DNA from 2 places in the Micromonospora sp. FIMYZ51 genome. Region 1 is predicted to be linked to the other one. Evidence: riboswitches for the same ligand, from Rfam matches in the RefSeq annotation. Region 1 holds a riboswitch; the other holds the start of a gene.

What was found. A riboswitch is a leader RNA that binds a small molecule or an ion and turns the genes downstream of it on or off. The one in region 1 is predicted to bind cobalamin.
Region 2: another riboswitch for cobalamin. It lies ahead of QQG74_RS14085 (ribonucleoside-diphosphate reductase subunit alpha); the one in region 1 lies ahead of QQG74_RS20965 (cell wall anchor protein).

The regions. Positions count from the first base shown of each region.
Region 1 covers NZ_CP134706.1:4,693,707-4,701,573, forward strand. Annotated here, with positions in the region: gene QQG74_RS20950 (ATP-binding cassette domain-containing protein) at 1-1,033, opposite strand, end outside; gene QQG74_RS20955 (energy-coupling factor transporter transmembrane protein EcfT) at 1,030-2,241, opposite strand; gene QQG74_RS20960 (hypothetical protein) at 2,276-3,238, opposite strand; gene QQG74_RS20965 (cell wall anchor protein) at 3,235-4,707, opposite strand; cobalamin riboswitch at 4,825-4,967, opposite strand; gene QQG74_RS20970 (hypothetical protein) at 5,045-5,533, opposite strand; gene QQG74_RS20975 (peptidase) at 5,571-6,614, opposite strand; cobalamin riboswitch at 6,710-6,846, opposite strand; gene QQG74_RS20980 (hypothetical protein) at 6,982-7,128, opposite strand; gene QQG74_RS20985 (MFS transporter) at 7,292-7,867, opposite strand, start outside.
Region 2 covers NZ_CP134706.1:3,077,402-3,085,268, forward strand. Annotated here, with positions in the region: gene QQG74_RS14060 (NDP-hexose 2,3-dehydratase family protein) at 1-19, shown strand, start outside; gene QQG74_RS14065 (aldo/keto reductase) at 22-1,011, shown strand; gene QQG74_RS14070 (acyl-CoA desaturase) at 1,061-2,116, opposite strand; gene QQG74_RS14075 (aldo/keto reductase) at 2,232-3,104, opposite strand; gene QQG74_RS14080 (cold shock domain-containing protein) at 3,358-3,771, shown strand; cobalamin riboswitch at 3,827-4,036, shown strand; gene QQG74_RS14085 (ribonucleoside-diphosphate reductase subunit alpha) at 4,166-6,541, shown strand; gene QQG74_RS14090 (transposase) at 6,555-7,730, opposite strand.

The sequences.
Region 1 (7,867 bases):
CGGTGACCGTGCCGCCCTGTCGGGGCCCGCTGCCCTGTAACGCCCAGAGCAGGCTGGACTTACCGGAGCCGTTGCGGCCCATCAGCGCGACGACCTGGCCACAGTGCAAATCGAGGTCGACGCCGGCAACCGCGACGGTGCCGGGGTAGCGCACCACGATCTGGCGGGCGGTCAGCGCCAAGAGGCCATCAGGTGCCGACGCCACCGGCGGTGGAGTGGCGTCGGCGAGCCGCTGCCGCAGGTCCGATGCGCGGCGGCGGGCGTCGCGTACGGACAGCGGCAAGGGTGCCCAGCCCGCGGCACGGCCCAGTTCGACAAGTGGTGGGGCGAGGTCGATGTCGGCGAGGACGGCAGCCGGTTCGCCGTCGACGACGGTGCCGTCGCCGGGCAGGTAGAGCAGCCGGTCGGCGTACTGCACGACACGTTCGAGGCGGTGTTCGGCCACCACGACGGTGACGCCGAGGTCGTGGACCAGGCGGGTGACGGTGGCCAGCACGTCCTCCGCTGCGGTGGGGTCCAGGGCGGAGGTCGGCTCATCGAGAACGAGCACCTGCGGGTGGCTGGTGAGCACCGCGCCGATGGCAACCCGCTGCTGCTGCCCACCGGAGAGCGTCCGCAGTGGGCGGTCTCGCAGCTCCGCGATGCCGAGCAGGTCGAGGGTCTCCTCGACGCGCTTACGCATGACCGACGCGGGCAGGGCGAGTTGTTCCATGCCGTAGGCCAGTTCCTCTTCGACGGTGTCGGTGACGAAGCCGGCGAGCGGGTCCTGGCCGACGACTCCGACGACGTCGGCCAGGTCGCGTGGAGGGTAGCTGCGGGTGTCGCGGCCCTGCACGGTGACGGTGCCGTACAGGGTGCCGCCGGTGAAGTGCGGCATCAGCCCGTTGATGGCCCGCAGCAGGGTCGACTTGCCGGCACCGGTGCGGCCGGCGACCAGGCACAGCTCTCCCTCAGGGATGTGCAGGTTCACCTCGCGCAGCATCGGTTCGCGGGTCTCGGCGTAGTGGACGGTGACACGGTCAAACTCGATCATCGGCGCGCCTCCGGCTGCGTGGTGTCGCGGCTCGGTGCGCTACGGGCCGTACGGTTCAGTGGTGGGGTGGACGGCAGTCGCGAAGCAGGGCTTGCCGCCAGCGTCGGCGGCGGTGCCAGCCAGGCCGGCGCCACCGCGACCACCACGGCCAGCAGCATCAGCGAGGTCAGTTCAGGCCAGGTCAGCGGGCTGACCGGCGGGTAAAGCCGGGACGGGTCCACGGATCCGGCGCCCATCATCACCGCGGCGCCGGCCACCCCGCAGCCCGCGACGGCGAGTTCCGTGATCCGCCAGCGATCCGGCCGGTAGCGGCTACGGCGGACCCGACGGCCGGCCAGCAGCATCCCGATGACGGCCGCCGCCAGCCCGGCGAGCAACATCGGCAAGCCGAGGTAGCCGGGCACGGTGGCATCGAGCAGCCCGTACGTGCCAACGCAGACACCGACCAGCCCGACGAGCACCAGCCCACCGGTGAGAGCTCGCTGGCCGGCCGGTATCGCGGCGGTGCGGCCGTAGCCGCGGGAGTCCATAGCCGCCGCCAGGACAAGGGATCGGTCCAGGGCGTCGGCCAGCACCGGCAGGGCGATGCCCCGCAGGGCGCGCAGACCCTGTCCGGCAGCACCACGCAGCCGGCGGGCCCGGCGTACCCGCAGCACGCTCTCGACCAGTTGCGGAGCCACCGACAGCGCGACCACCACGGCTGTGCTGACCGCATAAAGGGCGCCGGGAACCGCCTTGAGGAGGCGCTTCGGGTTGGCCAGGGCGTTGGCGGCACCGAGGCATACGAGCATCGCCGCCAGGCGCAGTCCGTCGTAGAAGCCGCCGAGAAGTTGTTCGGCGGCGACCGGCCCGAACAGTCGGATGCCGGCCGCCCATTCCGGCAGCGGGATCGCCGGCAGGTGAAACAGAATGAACTCACCTTGTCCGCCGCCGAAGACAAGGCGGAACACCACCCGCATGGCCACGATCACCGCGCCGAGCACCAGGTACAGCCGGAACGCCAGCGCCCAGGGAGCGTCGCCGCGGCGGCGGACGACCACCAGCGCGGCGGCGGCGATGAGCAGCGCCAGAGGCAGCGGGTTGGTGGTGTGACTGGCGGCGGTCGCCAGGCCGAGCGCCCACAGCCACCAGGCGCCCGGATGCAGCAGCCGCGGCAGCCGTCCGGGCCCCGCCGTATCGGGTCGGGTCGCCAACCGTGCCACCGACATCCGCTGGACTGCGCCGCTGCCAGCGGCGACCTGCTCAGTCATCCGGTTCGGCGGCCCGCCGGCGGCGAGCCGCGACGACCCCGCCACCAGCGAGCGCGACCAGTAGGAGCAGCCCAGCCAGGGTGCCAAACGGTAGCCCGTCGGTGTCGCGGGCGGCGGTTGTCTCGGTCGGCGGGAGCGAGTTCGTCGACTCGGCCGATGATGCTGCGGGCGCGGCCCCGAGTGGCGGGCCGCCCGCCTCTGTCGGCGATGCCTCCGTCGCTGGGACAGGCGGGCTTCCGGAGAACGTCGCACCAGCGGCGGCGGTGGCTGACGTGCCCACCGCTCCGGTCGGCGCGCTGCCGCCTGGCCCGGCCGACCCGACAGGGGCACCGGCGACCGGTGGTGGGACGTTCGGCGGCGAGGAGGAACGGGCTGGAGACGCCGGTGCCGTGGTACGCCCAGGCAGGGCCGGTGGTGTGGTGCGGGAAGGTGGTGCCGGTGGCGTGGTGCGCGGCGGAGGTGCTGGCCGGGTGGGTGCCACCGCCGGTCGGGGGGCGTTGTCGGAATTGCGGTTCAGGGAGAACGACCAGCCTTCGAAGCTGCCTGCCGGTGGCTTGCGGTTGAGCACACCCTTGTCGCTGTACGTCCAGCTGCCGCCATTGGGTGCGTGCCAATACGACCAGTAGGCGCTGGCCGGGGGCGTATCGACGCATTTTTCCTCGCTGGCCGAGGGTTTGCCCCCGATCCGGCAGACGAACCCCTCGCCCCAGCGCAGCGTGCCCGTGATTTGAAAGCCAGCGTTCTTCAACGCTGCCAATCCGGTGGTTTGGTCGCCGAGGGCACACCGGACGACCGTGCCGCCACCGAGTTCCTTGAAGTCCACCACGACGGTGACGCCGCCGGTGTCCGGGCAGTAGCCGGCGCTGCCGGCAGCCACAGCCGGCCTTGGCCCGACCAGGACGGTGGTGGCGGCCAGGGCGAGAACGAACGCGGTCCGGGTCGCCCGGGTGCTCATGTGGCCCGCCGGCGGCCGAGCACCAGCAGCACCGCTCCCCCACCGAGCAGCAGCAGCGCGATGAGCACGTACCCGCCGATCGCCGCACCGGTGGTCGGCAGGCGACCCGGCCCGCCTGCGGCGGGACTGCTGACAGGGGAGGTGGGAGTCGACGCTGTCACGGTCGGCGTGGGTGTCGACGGTACGACGCTCGGCGTCGGACCGCCGGTGGGCGAGGTGGTCGGCGTGGGTGACGCGGTCAGGGTCGGTGAGCCAGAGGGCGTTGGTGCGGCGGTGGGCGTGGGCGACCCCGTCGGCCTCGGTGGCACGGTTGGCGACGAGGTGGGTTCGCCGGAGGGCGGCAGATCGAGGCCGATCCGGCCCAGCGGTATCTGGGCCAGCCCGAGGAGCGCCTGGGCGGTGGCGCGGCGCCACTGATCCCGGAAGTTCGCGGCGATTCCCTCGCGTACCGCCTCGGTCAGCGCGTCGCTGGCGTAGGCGACGGCACCGGCATCGGCCGCCGCGGCGCCGCCGTTGGCGGTGGTGAGCTGCAGCGTCGCCAGGGCCTGCGCGGCCCGCGCCGCCTCGGCGTCGCGTCCCGCTGCGGCCAGCGCCTGCCCAGCGAGGCCGGTGCTATTGGAGTTCGCGCCACTGGTCGGCCCCGACCCGCCGAACGATCCGTCGGTGCGTTGCTGCGTCACCAGCCAGTCCGCGCCGCGCTGTGCGGCCTCGTCCGCGCCGGTGACGTCGGTCGCGAGCAAGGCTTGAACGGCCATGGCGGTCGAGTCGACGTCGAGGGTGGCGTTGGCCTGAGCGTCGCAGGACGGCGACGGCGCGCCGTCCGCGTCGGGATAGAGCCGGAAACCGCCGGCCGTGCACTGCTGCCGGATGAGGAAGTCGACGGTCTGCTGCGGCACGCCACCGCTGCGGGCCAGGCCCAGCACGGCAAAGGACTGGTCGAAGGTATTGCTCGGGTCCGGGCCGGTCGCCTCGGTGGTCCGGCTGGTGATCCGGCCGTGCTGGTGGCCGGTGCCCGCCCCGGAGATCAGGGCCAGGGTCTCGGCGCGTAGGTCCCAGCCGCCGAAGTCGGTGGGGTCGGCACCGGCGGCGGAGGCGGCGTAGAGCAGTTTCGCGGTGGCGCCGCCGTCGGTGAAGCTCTCGATGCCCCAGTCGTCGTAGCTGTTGTAGGACCGCACGTGCATAGCGATCTGCGCCGTCGCCGCCTGCCGAGTCGAGCTAGCTACACCGGTGGCGGCGAGGGCGATCACTCCGTCGATGCTCAGCCCCCAGTCCTCGCCGCCGAAAGGGCCTGGCAGAACTCCGTCGGCGTACTCACCAGCGAGCCAGGTCGCGGCGTCGCGCGCGGCGGCGGTGTGGATCGGCGACGGCGCGGCAGTCACGCCGATGGGGGTGGCCGCGACGATGGCGAGCGCCATGGCGGTGGCGCTGCCGAGACCGGCGCCGAGGCGCCGGAGCGGGAACGTGGGCATGCGGGGTGCCTTTCGCAGAGCGGTCGGTGAAAGCTCCGGAAGGCACCGGCGGAGGACAATCCACGACGGATTGCCGTACCTCGGTTGCCCGGACTCCACCCTGTAGACCTCGACAGTGGAAGCCGCTCGTCCTGTGCGGGGCATTCCGGCTCGCGAGACAGGTCTCGCTCACGGTTGCGGGTCAGCGCCGGCTTCTACCGGCTTCCCCCCGAACAGGACGTATTCAGTTGTGTACCCGGCGCACCGGGTGTCGCCACCGTACCGCCTGGTCGCCTCTCGGCGCCAGCGTGGCGGTCGACACCCGGCACGTCAACGGTTCATGGCGGACATAGCCACGTCAGGGGGCGGTGATGCTGGGTGCCGCGCCGGAGCCGAAGGACCAGCCCTCCACCGTGCCCGGCGCCGGGTTGTAGCTGGTCGCTCCCGACGTGCTGTACGTCCACGCGGCACCGCTGCCGGAGGCGTGCCAGTACGACCAGTACGCGCTGACCGGCGGGGTATTGACGCAGGGTTCCGTCGCGGCGGTCGGCTGGCCGTTGATCCGGCAGACGAAGGCCAACCCCCACCGTTGCGTACCGGTCACCGTGAAACCAGCACCCTGTAGGGCGGCCAGCCCAGTGGCCGGGTCGCCGAGCGCACACGCCACCTGGACGCCGCCGCCGAGTGAGCCGTAGTCGACCACCACGGTGACTCCGGACGTCCCGGTGCACGCGGCGGCCTGGGCAACCTGCGGAGACGGCTCGACAGCGACCAGCCCGACGGCGACGACACCGGCCGCCACAAGGCTCGCGAGCCACCGACGGACGGGATTGTGGACACGGAACATGGACACTCCTTCGGTGGTACGGGTTGTGTCGGAGGGGTCAGCGGCAGACAAGAGTGGGTGCGCCGGTGGTCGCGGTGGTGGTGGAGAGCCGGGCGTATCCGGTACCGGTCAGCCCCAGGACGGCTTGAGCGGTGGCGCGGATGGCAGTGCCGGGGTCGAAGGCGCCGCCGTCGAAGTCGACCGCTCCCCGATTGGCCGGGGGCGCGGTGCAGCCGACCTGCAATCCGGCCAGGAACACGCGAGCCCGCAGCCAGGCCAGCGGCCGGCCACCGTCGCGCAGCGCCTGCGCCGCCAGCCCGGTGCTGTTGGCGTTGGCTACTCCGTCGATGTTGGTGAACCCGCCGTCGGCACGTTGCACGGAGACCAGCCAGCGCAAGCCAGCCGCAGCGTCGGCCCATCGGCCGGCGGCCCGCAACGCCTGCACCACCAGGGCGGTGGCATCCACATCGGAGGTGCATACCGGTTGCGCGGGCAGCAGGGGGTAGCCGCCGTCCGGGCACCGGGTGCCGGCCAGCCAGCCGGCGGCGACCGCCGGCACACCCTGCGCGGTCCGCTTCAGCGCAAGAATCGCGAAGGACTGGCTGAAGGCGTTGCTGAAGTCGCCCCACGCTGACTGGTCGGTGAACCGGCCACCGGGTGTCTGAAGCGATCGCAACCGGGCGATGAGGTCCACACCCCCGACGTCGGTCGGGTCGCCGCCGCGTACCGCGACGGCCAGCGCGAGTTTGGCGGTCGCGCCCGCGTATGCCTCCGTGGTGCCGTCGCCGATGTACCCGTCCCGGACACTAGGCTGGCTAATCCAGGCGAGTGCCGGTGCGCCGAAGTCGTCGGCGACACCGGCAGCGGCAAACGCGAACACCGCGTCGAGAGTCAGCCCTTGGTCGGGATACGCGACGCCGTCAAAAACGGCCTCGAAGCGTTCCCCATCGACCAGTTGGCGGGCCAACCAACCTGCGGCCGCATCCGAGCGGACGGCACCCACCGGGATGGGGGTGGCAAGCGCCGGTGTGGCGAGGGTGAGGGCGGCGACGACACCGCAGAGTAGGGCGAGCAGGCGGTGCCGGCTCAGGCGAACGACCATCGGAAGCGCCTTTCCGGCCCGGCGGTCGTCAGAACCCGGCCGCCCGTGAGGACACGGTTGACCGGCCTCCGACCCGTGGGCCACGACGGGTGAGGAGCAGGACTCACGGGTACGGCAGGTATTCGGGCTCGCCACCGGGAATGCGCCCCGGTGGCCTACCGTTGCGGGCCAGCGCCGGACTTGGACCGGACTTCCCCCGCACGTACACGCGGCTGTTCAGTTGTCGCGCCAGTCTCGTTCGCCATACGGCCGCTGTCAATCCGCAACCGAACAAACACCTTATGTCACTTCTCCGCGCTGGTTCCGCTGCGCACACAAGGTGTGTGCCCCTCACCTCTCGAACCTGCGACAGGTCCGAGTCCGGCCGCTACCGAACGTCGTGCCGCGCATCGTCGATGGTTCGACGCCATGCCGGGTCATCGCTCCAGGCGTCGGCGAGCCAGGACGGCGGGGTGACCAGGGGATCGAGGGCTTCGATCGCCAGTTGGTCGAGAAACCCCGGAAACTGGGGCATGGGCGTGGACGGACCGTAGTCGGATCGTACGGGCGCACCGGCAGGTGATTGTGCGGCGACCAAAGCGTTGGGCATTCTGGCTGCTGGCTCCCGGCTCGATGCTCGGGACGCTGGCCATGCGAGCGTTCGCTCGGCGACCGGTGCCGGCCTGAGCACGCAACGCTCAACCGGTGTGGCGTGTCCGGTCCAGCTTCCAGCGCACTTGGAATGTCAGCGCCGCGGCCATCAGCACCGCCGGAACCACGGTGAAGCCGATCAACAGGGCGGTGTGGGCGGACTCCGGCTGCGTCACGGTCTGCCCCTCGGTGGTGGAGATGAAGCCGCCTAGGGCGAGCACGGCCGAGTACACGTAGGGGCCGATTGCGGTGCCGGTGGCTTCGGTGGCAGTCCAGACACCGGTGTAGGCGCCAGCCCGGACGGTACCACGCTGCTCGGCGGCCGCGACCGCATCCGGGACCATCGAGAACGCGAACAGCTGTAGCCCGGCGAACGCGACGCCCAGGACGCCGACCACCGCGACAGCCGGCCCGGTGCCGTAGCCGAGCAGCGGCGCCAGCGAACCGGCCACGAAGACCGCCTGACAGATCAGCAGGCCAGGCTGCTTGCCGATGCGCCGGGACACCTGCATCCACACCGGACCGGCGACGACCGCTGGACCGAGGAACGCCCCCATGAACACGGCGGTCAGCCCAGAGTTGTCGAAGACGTACTTGGTGTAGAACGGCAGCGCTGCGAGGAA
Region 2 (7,867 bases), 1.6 Mb from region 1:
GACGGGAGCAGACCGGTGAGCATCCCGTACACCCGGCTCGGCCGGACCGCGTTGCAGGTGAGCCGCCTCTGCCTGGGCACCCTGAACCTCGGCGTACGCACCACCGAGGAGGAGGCGTTCGAGCTGCTCGACGACGCGTTGGAGCGGGGCGTCAACTTCGTCGACACCGCGAACCACTACGGCTGGCAGCGGCACAACGGCTACACCGAGGAACTGCTCGGCCGCTGGTTCGCGCGCGGCGGCGGGCGGCGGGAGCGGGTGGTGCTCGGCACCAAGGTGTACCACCCGATGTCCGAACTGCCAAACGACCGAGGGCTCTCCGCCCGGAACATCATCGCCTCCTGTGAGGCGTCGCTGCGCCGAATGGGTACGGACTGGATCGACCTGTTCCAGATGCACCACGTCGACCGGGACGCCCCCTGGGACGAGGTGTGGCAGGCGATGGAGACGCTGACCCGCCAGGGCAAGATCCGCTATGTCGGCTCGTCCAACTTCGCGGGCTGGCACCTGGCCGCGGGCCAGGAGGCCGCCATCCGGCGGCAGTATCTCGGCATCGTCTCGGAGCAGTGCGTCTGGAATCTGGTGAGCCGGCACGTCGAACTGGAGCTGGTGCCGGCGGCCCAGCACTACGGCATCGGCGTGCTGGCCTGGTCACCACTGCACGGTGGACTGCTCGGCGGGGCACTGCGCAAGCAGGCCGACGGCACCGCGGTGAAGTCGGCACAGGGCCGGGCCATGGTGGCCCTGCGCACCCGGCACACGGAGATCGTTGAGTACGAACGGCTCTGCGCCGAGGCGGGCCTCGACCCTGCTGAAGTGGGCACCGCCTGGGTGCTGAGCCGCCCCGGGCTGACCGCCGCGGTGATCGGGCCGCGTACCCAGGCGCACGTGGACTCCGCGATCCGGGCGCTCAACCTCACTCTCCCCGACGACCTGCTCAAGCGCCTGGACGAACTCTTCCCTCCGATCGGCAACGGCGAACCGGCCCCGGAGGCGTGGCTCGGCGGTTGACTCCCGACCGGCGGGTGACGAAGGTGCCGGCCGGGAATCGACCCGGCGCCTACCCTGCGGCCCGGCCAGCCCGCCGGGCCGCGGCATGCTCGGCCCGGGCGGATGCGCCCACCTCGTGCAGGTGCCGCAGCGCTGCCCGGTAGGAGGCGACGAGGCCGGTCTGTTCGTACGGGACGCCGATCTCGGCGCAGTACGCCTGCACGATCGGCTGGGCCCGACGCAGGTTCGGCGTCGGCATGCCGGGGAACAGGTGGTGCTCGATCTGGTAGTTCAAACCGCCGAGCGCCGCATCGACCAGCCGGCTTCCCCGGACGTTGCGGGAGGTCAACACCTGCTTGCGGAGGAAATCCTCGGCACCGGTCGGATGCGGCATGCCCTTGTGGTTGGGTGCGAAGGTCAGGCCGAGGTAGACACCGAACAGCGCCTGGTGCAGCACCAGGAAGGCGACGGCCTGTAGCGGCGAGAGCACCAGGAAGAGCGCGGCGAGGTAGCCGACCGCGTGCAGGACCAGCAGTACGCTCTCCACCCCACGCCGCTGCACCGTGCCGGTGCGCAGCGCCTTGACGCTTGACACCTTCAGGCTGACCGCGAGCAGGGTGAGCAGCGGGAAGAAGAGGGCGGCCTGACGCCTGGTGATGAAGCCCTTCAGCCCACGACGACCGACGGCCGATTCGGCGGCCCAGACGAGCACCTCAGGGGCGACGTCCGGGTCGAGATCGTCGTGGTTGGGGTTGTTGTGGTGCCGGGTGTGCTTGTCCATCCACCAGCCGTAGCTCATCCCGACACCGAGGTTGCCGGCCAGCAGCCCGGCCACCGCACTCGGCCGGCGGGTGCGGAACACCTGGCGGTGCGCCAGATCGTGGGCCACGAGTGCGACCTGGGCGAAGGCGACGGCGAGGAACACCGCCGTGATCAGCTGCCACCACGAGGAACCGACCGCGAAGAAGACCGCCCAGCCGCCGACGAGCATGAGCGTGACGACGCTCAACCGGACGATGTAGTAGGCGGGCCGGCGGCGCATCAGTCCCGCGTGTGTGATCCGGCGGGACAGGACGGCGAAATCGCTGCCAGTCGTCGTCTGCGACCGCGTCAGTGTAGTCGTCATGCCTACAGCAGACCGTCTGCGGCCGACGCGGTCAGGAGCGCTATCCCCTCTGCCGACGGGGTGCTAACACCACCGTGCGTCGGCGGTCGGCGAGCCGGACCCGGGTCGCTCCCCGTCAGGCTGCGGCGGCCAGCGCCTCGTACTCCGCGTCGGTGAGCCGCACCTGGGCGGCGGCCACGTTCTCCTCCAGGTGGGCCACCGTCGACGTGCCGGGAATGGGCAGCATGACCGGCGAACGGCGGAGCAGCCAGGCGAGCGCGAGTTGGGCGGGCGTCGCGCCGTGCTCGGTCGAGATCTTGTCCAGCGGGCCGCCCGGCCGGGCCAACTCGCCGGTGGCGATCGGGTACCAGGGGATGAACGCGATGTCGTTGCCCTCGCAGTAGGTCAGGACGTCCTCGGCGGCGCGGTTGGCCACGTTGTAGAGGTTCTGCACCGAGGCGATCGGTGCGATCTCCCGCGCCGCCTCGATCTGCTCGACGGTGACCTCGGAGAGGCCGATGTGCCGGATCTTGCCCTCCTGCTTCAGCCGGACCAGCTCGCCGATCTGGTCGGCCAGCGGCACCTTCCGGTCGATCCGGTGCAACTGGTAGAGGTCGATGCTCTCCAGGCCGAGGTGACGCAGGCTCAGCTCGCACTGCTGGCGCAGGTACTCCGGGCGGCCCACCGGCCGCCATTCGCCCGGACCGCTGCGGGTCAGCCCGGCCTTCGTCGCGATGACCAGGTCGTCGGCGTACGGGTGCAGCGCCTCCCGGATCAGCAACTCGGAGACGAACGGACCGTACGAGTCGGCGGTGTCGATGAAGGTCACCCCGAGTTCGTACGCCCGGCGCAGCACCCGGACCGCCTCGGCCGGGTCCTTCGGGTCACCCCAGACGCCCGGCCCGGTGATCTGCATCGCCCCGTAGCCGAGTCGGTCGACGGTCAGCTCCCCGCCGATGCGGTACGTGCCGGAGTCCTTCGCGGGCTGGGTGCCGCCTGCATTCGTCATGTCTGTCGAAAACCCCACTGTCTCGATTCTCCGTCGGTGCCCAATCTATCCCCGTGGTCCGGTCGATGCCGGCCAACGAGGTACCGCGAGCGCGCGGCGGGTGAGGGGCGTCACCACCCGCCCGGCCAAAAAACTTGGCCGGCAACCGCCGCCGGGGACCCGGCGGGCAGCCGAGACGGCATACGATGCAACATGACGGGCGCCGGTCGCGCCCGGTGTTAGCGGATTGTTGTGGTGAGAGGAAGTGGATGGCGTGGCGGTACGGCAGGGCAAAGTCATTCGGTTCAACGTGGACAAAGGCTATGGATTTATCGCGGCTGAGGGCGGTGACGAGGACGTCTTCCTGCACGCGTCGGTGCTCCGGGACGTGCACCCGCACGAGTTGCGACCCGGCATGCTCCTTGAGTACGAGGCCGTCGAGGGTAACGACGGCGTCCGGGCCGTGCTGGCCCGCCCGGCAAATGGCGTGGAGATAACCTCCCGCCCGATCTCCGGTTCCGACTCGGCCGACGCGGACACCTGCGATGTCGTCGGCCGCTCGGAGTACGAACGCTTCGTGACCGACCTGCTCCTGTCGTCGTCGTCGAACCTGACCACTGGCGAGGTGCTGAAGATCCGGTCCGGTCTGGCCCGCTATGCGCTCGACCGCAAGTGGCTGGACGCCTGACGGCGACTCGCCCGACACACCATCTGGTGTTGCCCTTCGCGCATCCCGCCCATATATGGTGTCACCCGTAGCTGGTTCGACCATCAAGCCGTGGTGGTCGAGGCAAGAGGGAACCCGGTGCGAGTCCGGGACTGCCCCGCAGCGGTGAGTGGGAACGACCGCCGTCAACGAAGCACTGGACCGCATGGTCTGGGAAGCGACGGCCAGTAGGCGACTTTCGTCATGCCCACGAGTCCGAAGACCTGCCAGCACGCCGCACGCGTCGCGTGCGGCGGTCGAAGGCCGCGCGGGACGGCCGACGCCTCAGCCGGTCAGCCGTGGCATGCCGTGACTGACCGGCGGCGTCCCTCCCGCGCGCCCGTCGACCTCGGCGACAGGCGCGAGGAAGGGAAACATGACGGTGACCCAGGAGCAGGCGGGGCCAGAGCACCGCCGGCACGCGATGCGGGTTCGTAAACGCAACGGCGACACCGAGCCGGTCGATGTCAACAAGATCGTCAAGGCGGTGGAGCGCTGGGTCGCCGATCTCGACGAGGTCGACCCACTGCGGGTGGCGACGAAGACGATAAGCGGCCTGTACGACGGAGCCACCACGGCGGAGCTGGACAAGCTGTCGATTCAGACTGCGGCCGAGCTGATCGGCGAGGAGCCGCAGTACTCGAAGTTGGCGGCGCGACTGCTCGCCGCGTTCGTGGACTCCGAGGTCCGCGGGCAGCAGGTGGCGAGCTTCAGCCAGTCGATCCGGTACGCGCACGGCCTGGGCCTGATCGGGGACGCCACCGCGGCGTTCGTGGCCGCCAACTCGCGCAAGCTTGACGACGCCGTCGACCCGGACGGTGACCTGCGATTCGAGTACTTCGGTCTGCGTACCGTCGCGGACCGGTACCTGCTGCGGCATCCGCAGACCCGCCTGGTGGTGGAAACCCCGCAGTACTGGCTGCTGCGGGTCGCCTGCGGGCTGTCGCAGACGCCGGGCGAGGCGATCGGGTTCTACCGGCTGATGTCCAGCCTGGCGTACCTGCCCAGCTCGCCGACGCTGTTCAACTCCGGCACCCGGCACACCCAGATGTCCTCGTGTTTCCTGGTGGACTCGCCCCGCGACGAACTGGACTCGATCTACGAGCGGTACCACCAGGTGGCCAAGCTGTCGAAGTTCTCCGGCGGCATCGGCATCTCCTGGTCGCGGGTGCGTGGCCGCGGCGCGTTGATCAGGGGAACCAACGGCCGGTCGAACGGCATCGTGCCGTTTCTCAAGACGCTCGACGCCGGGGTGGCGGCGGTCAACCAGGGCGGTCGTCGCAAGGGCGCGGCCTGCGTCTATCTCGAACCCTGGCATCCCGACATCGAGGAGTTCCTGGAGCTGCGGGACAACACCGGTGAGGAGTCCCGGCGTACGCACAACCTGAACCTGGCCAACTGGATCCCGGACGAGTTCATGCGGCGGGTCGAGGCCGACGGCGAGTGGTCGCTTATCGACCCGTCCGACGCGCCCGAGCTGCCCGATCTGTACGGCGAGGCGTTCGACGAGGCGTACCGGGCGGCCGAGAAGCAGGCGGTCCGCACGGTCCGGGCCCGTGACCTGTACGGGCGGATGATGCGTACCCTCGCCCAGACCGGCAACGGGTGGATGACCTTCAAGGACGCGGCGAACCGGCTCTCCAACCAGACCGGCGCACCGGGCAACACCGTCCACCTGTCGAACCTCTGCACCGAGATCCTGGAGGTCAACAGCGACACCGAGACGGCGGTCTGCAACCTCGGCTCGGTGAACCTGGGCGCGCACGTCACCGCCGACGGCGTGGACTGGGCGAAGCTGCGCGCGACCGTCCGTACCGCTGTGGTCTTCCTCGACCGGGTGATCGACATCAACTACTACCCGGCCGAGCAGGCGGCGGCGTCGAACCCGCGCTGGCGTCCGGTCGGCCTCGGGCTGATGGGCCTCCAGGACGCCTTCTTCACGCTGCGCCTGCCGTTCGACTCGGCCCCGGCCCGGGAGCTGTCGACCCGGGTACAGGAGGAGATCTTCCTGACCGCCCTGGAGACCTCCGCCGGGCTCGCCGAACGGTTCGGCCCGCATCCGGCGTACCCGCAGACCCGGGCGGCAACGGGTGAGCTTCATCCGGACCTCTGGGGTGCCGAGGTCGGCCAGCCGCAGCGGTGGGCCGCGCTGCGCGAGCGGGTCGCCGCCCACGGTCTGCGGAACTCGCTGCTGGTCGCGATCGCGCCGACCGCCACCATCGCCTCGATCGCCGGCTGCTACGAGTGCATCGAGCCGCAGGTGTCCAACCTGTTCAAGCGGGAGACGATGTCCGGCGAGTTCCTCCAGATCAACACCTACCTGGTCGGTGAGCTGAAGGCGCGCGGGCTCTGGACGGGGTCGATCCGCGAGCAGATCAAGCGCGCCGAAGGATCGGTGCAGGGCATCGCCGAGCTGCCCGAGGACGTACGCGAGCTGTTCCGCACCGCGTGGGAACTACCGCAGCGGGCGCTGATCGACCTGGCCGCCGCCCGCGCACCGTACATCGACCAGTCGCAGTCGCTGAACCTGTTCCTGAGCGCGCCGACCATCGGCAAGCTCTCCTCGATGTACCTCTACGCCTGGAAGTCCGGGCTGAAGACCACCTACTACCTGCGCTCGCGTCCCGCGACCCGCATCCAGCAGGCCACCGTCGCCGTCACCCCGGCCGCCCGGCCGATCGTCGCGGTGGCCGACGACGAGGCGTTGGCCTGCTCCCTGGAAAACCCCGAAAGCTGCGAGGCGTGCCATTAACGCTTCCCCACCGCTACTGCCGGGAGATTTCTGGCTCGGACTGCGCGTTACCACTTACCCAGAGGGAGGTGATCACGTGTCTTACGTCGTCGGCACCAGCACAGTCGCGTTCTACCGTGGCGAGGATCGCCCTCGCGGCGTTCCGGTCGCGGCAGGCGGTGTGTCCGCACCTGTCGCACCGGAAAGTTCGCACACCCAACCCGAGGCGTTCCTTGGCTCTCGTTCCGCACTGCGAGCAGGTCATTGTGGTGTAGGCGGGCGGCACCAACACCACCTTCCGGCCCGCCCGCATGCCACGCTCGATCAGTTCCCGTTTGGCAGCGCCGATCGCGGCGTCCGCAACCTTCCGCGCCATGGTCGTGCGGGTCAGGAACGTTGGCTTAAAGTCCTCTACGGCGATCACGGAGTGGTTGTCCACGATTCTCTTGGCCCATTGGCGGGCGTCGTGGGTGTTCTGCCGGGCTGCCTTCTTGTGCAGTCTGGCGGCCTGCCGCCGGGCCCGCAGGTAGCCCTTCGACGGAGGGCTACCTCGCGGGCGGCGTCGGCGATTCATCGTGCGCTGCGCACGGGCCAACTCGGCGCCGCACCGTTTGCGGTAGCCGAGGTGAGGCAGGTCGTAGGTCGGGTCGGTGGTGGTCGCGGTCGTGGTGACACCCCAGTCCACGCCGATCGCCCTGTCGGCAGTCGGAGCGGTGCACGCTTCGCGTCGGACGACGAACGAGACGTACCAGTGCCCCAACGAGTCTTGGTAGACACGCACACTGGTCGGCTTGGACGGCAGTTCCCGGGACCAGACCACCGGGATCGTGATGCCACCGGCGAGACGCAGACGGTGCCCCCGGATAGCGAATCCCCGCAAGGTGTATTCAATGCTTGGCAGTGTCTTTTTGCGGGCCTTCACGGTCGGACGACCCCGTCCTTTGACCTTGTAGGAGTGCTGAAGGGCGAGCGCGTAGGTGCGCACAGCCTGCTGCTGGGCGACCACGGATCCTTCCCGCAGCCAGGGGGAACGGGCGCGTGCTTCGGTGAGCAGCTTCGACAGTTTGCCGAAGGTGGGGTTACGACCGGTTCTTTGCTGGTGGACGGCTTCGTTCCACAACCACCGGCACCGAGCCCACTCGGCCAGCAGTGCGTCCTGGGTGGTCGCGCCAGGACGCAACCTGTAGGTGTAACGCACTGTCTGATCCATAATGGATATGGTAGCGACGGCGCTTCATTACCGGTGGAATCGACACCCCCCGACTCAAAGAATTCCGCGAGGTGTCCGCCGAACGCGAGGCACCCCACCGTGGAGCGGGAAACGCTATGTCGCACGTCACGGCTATA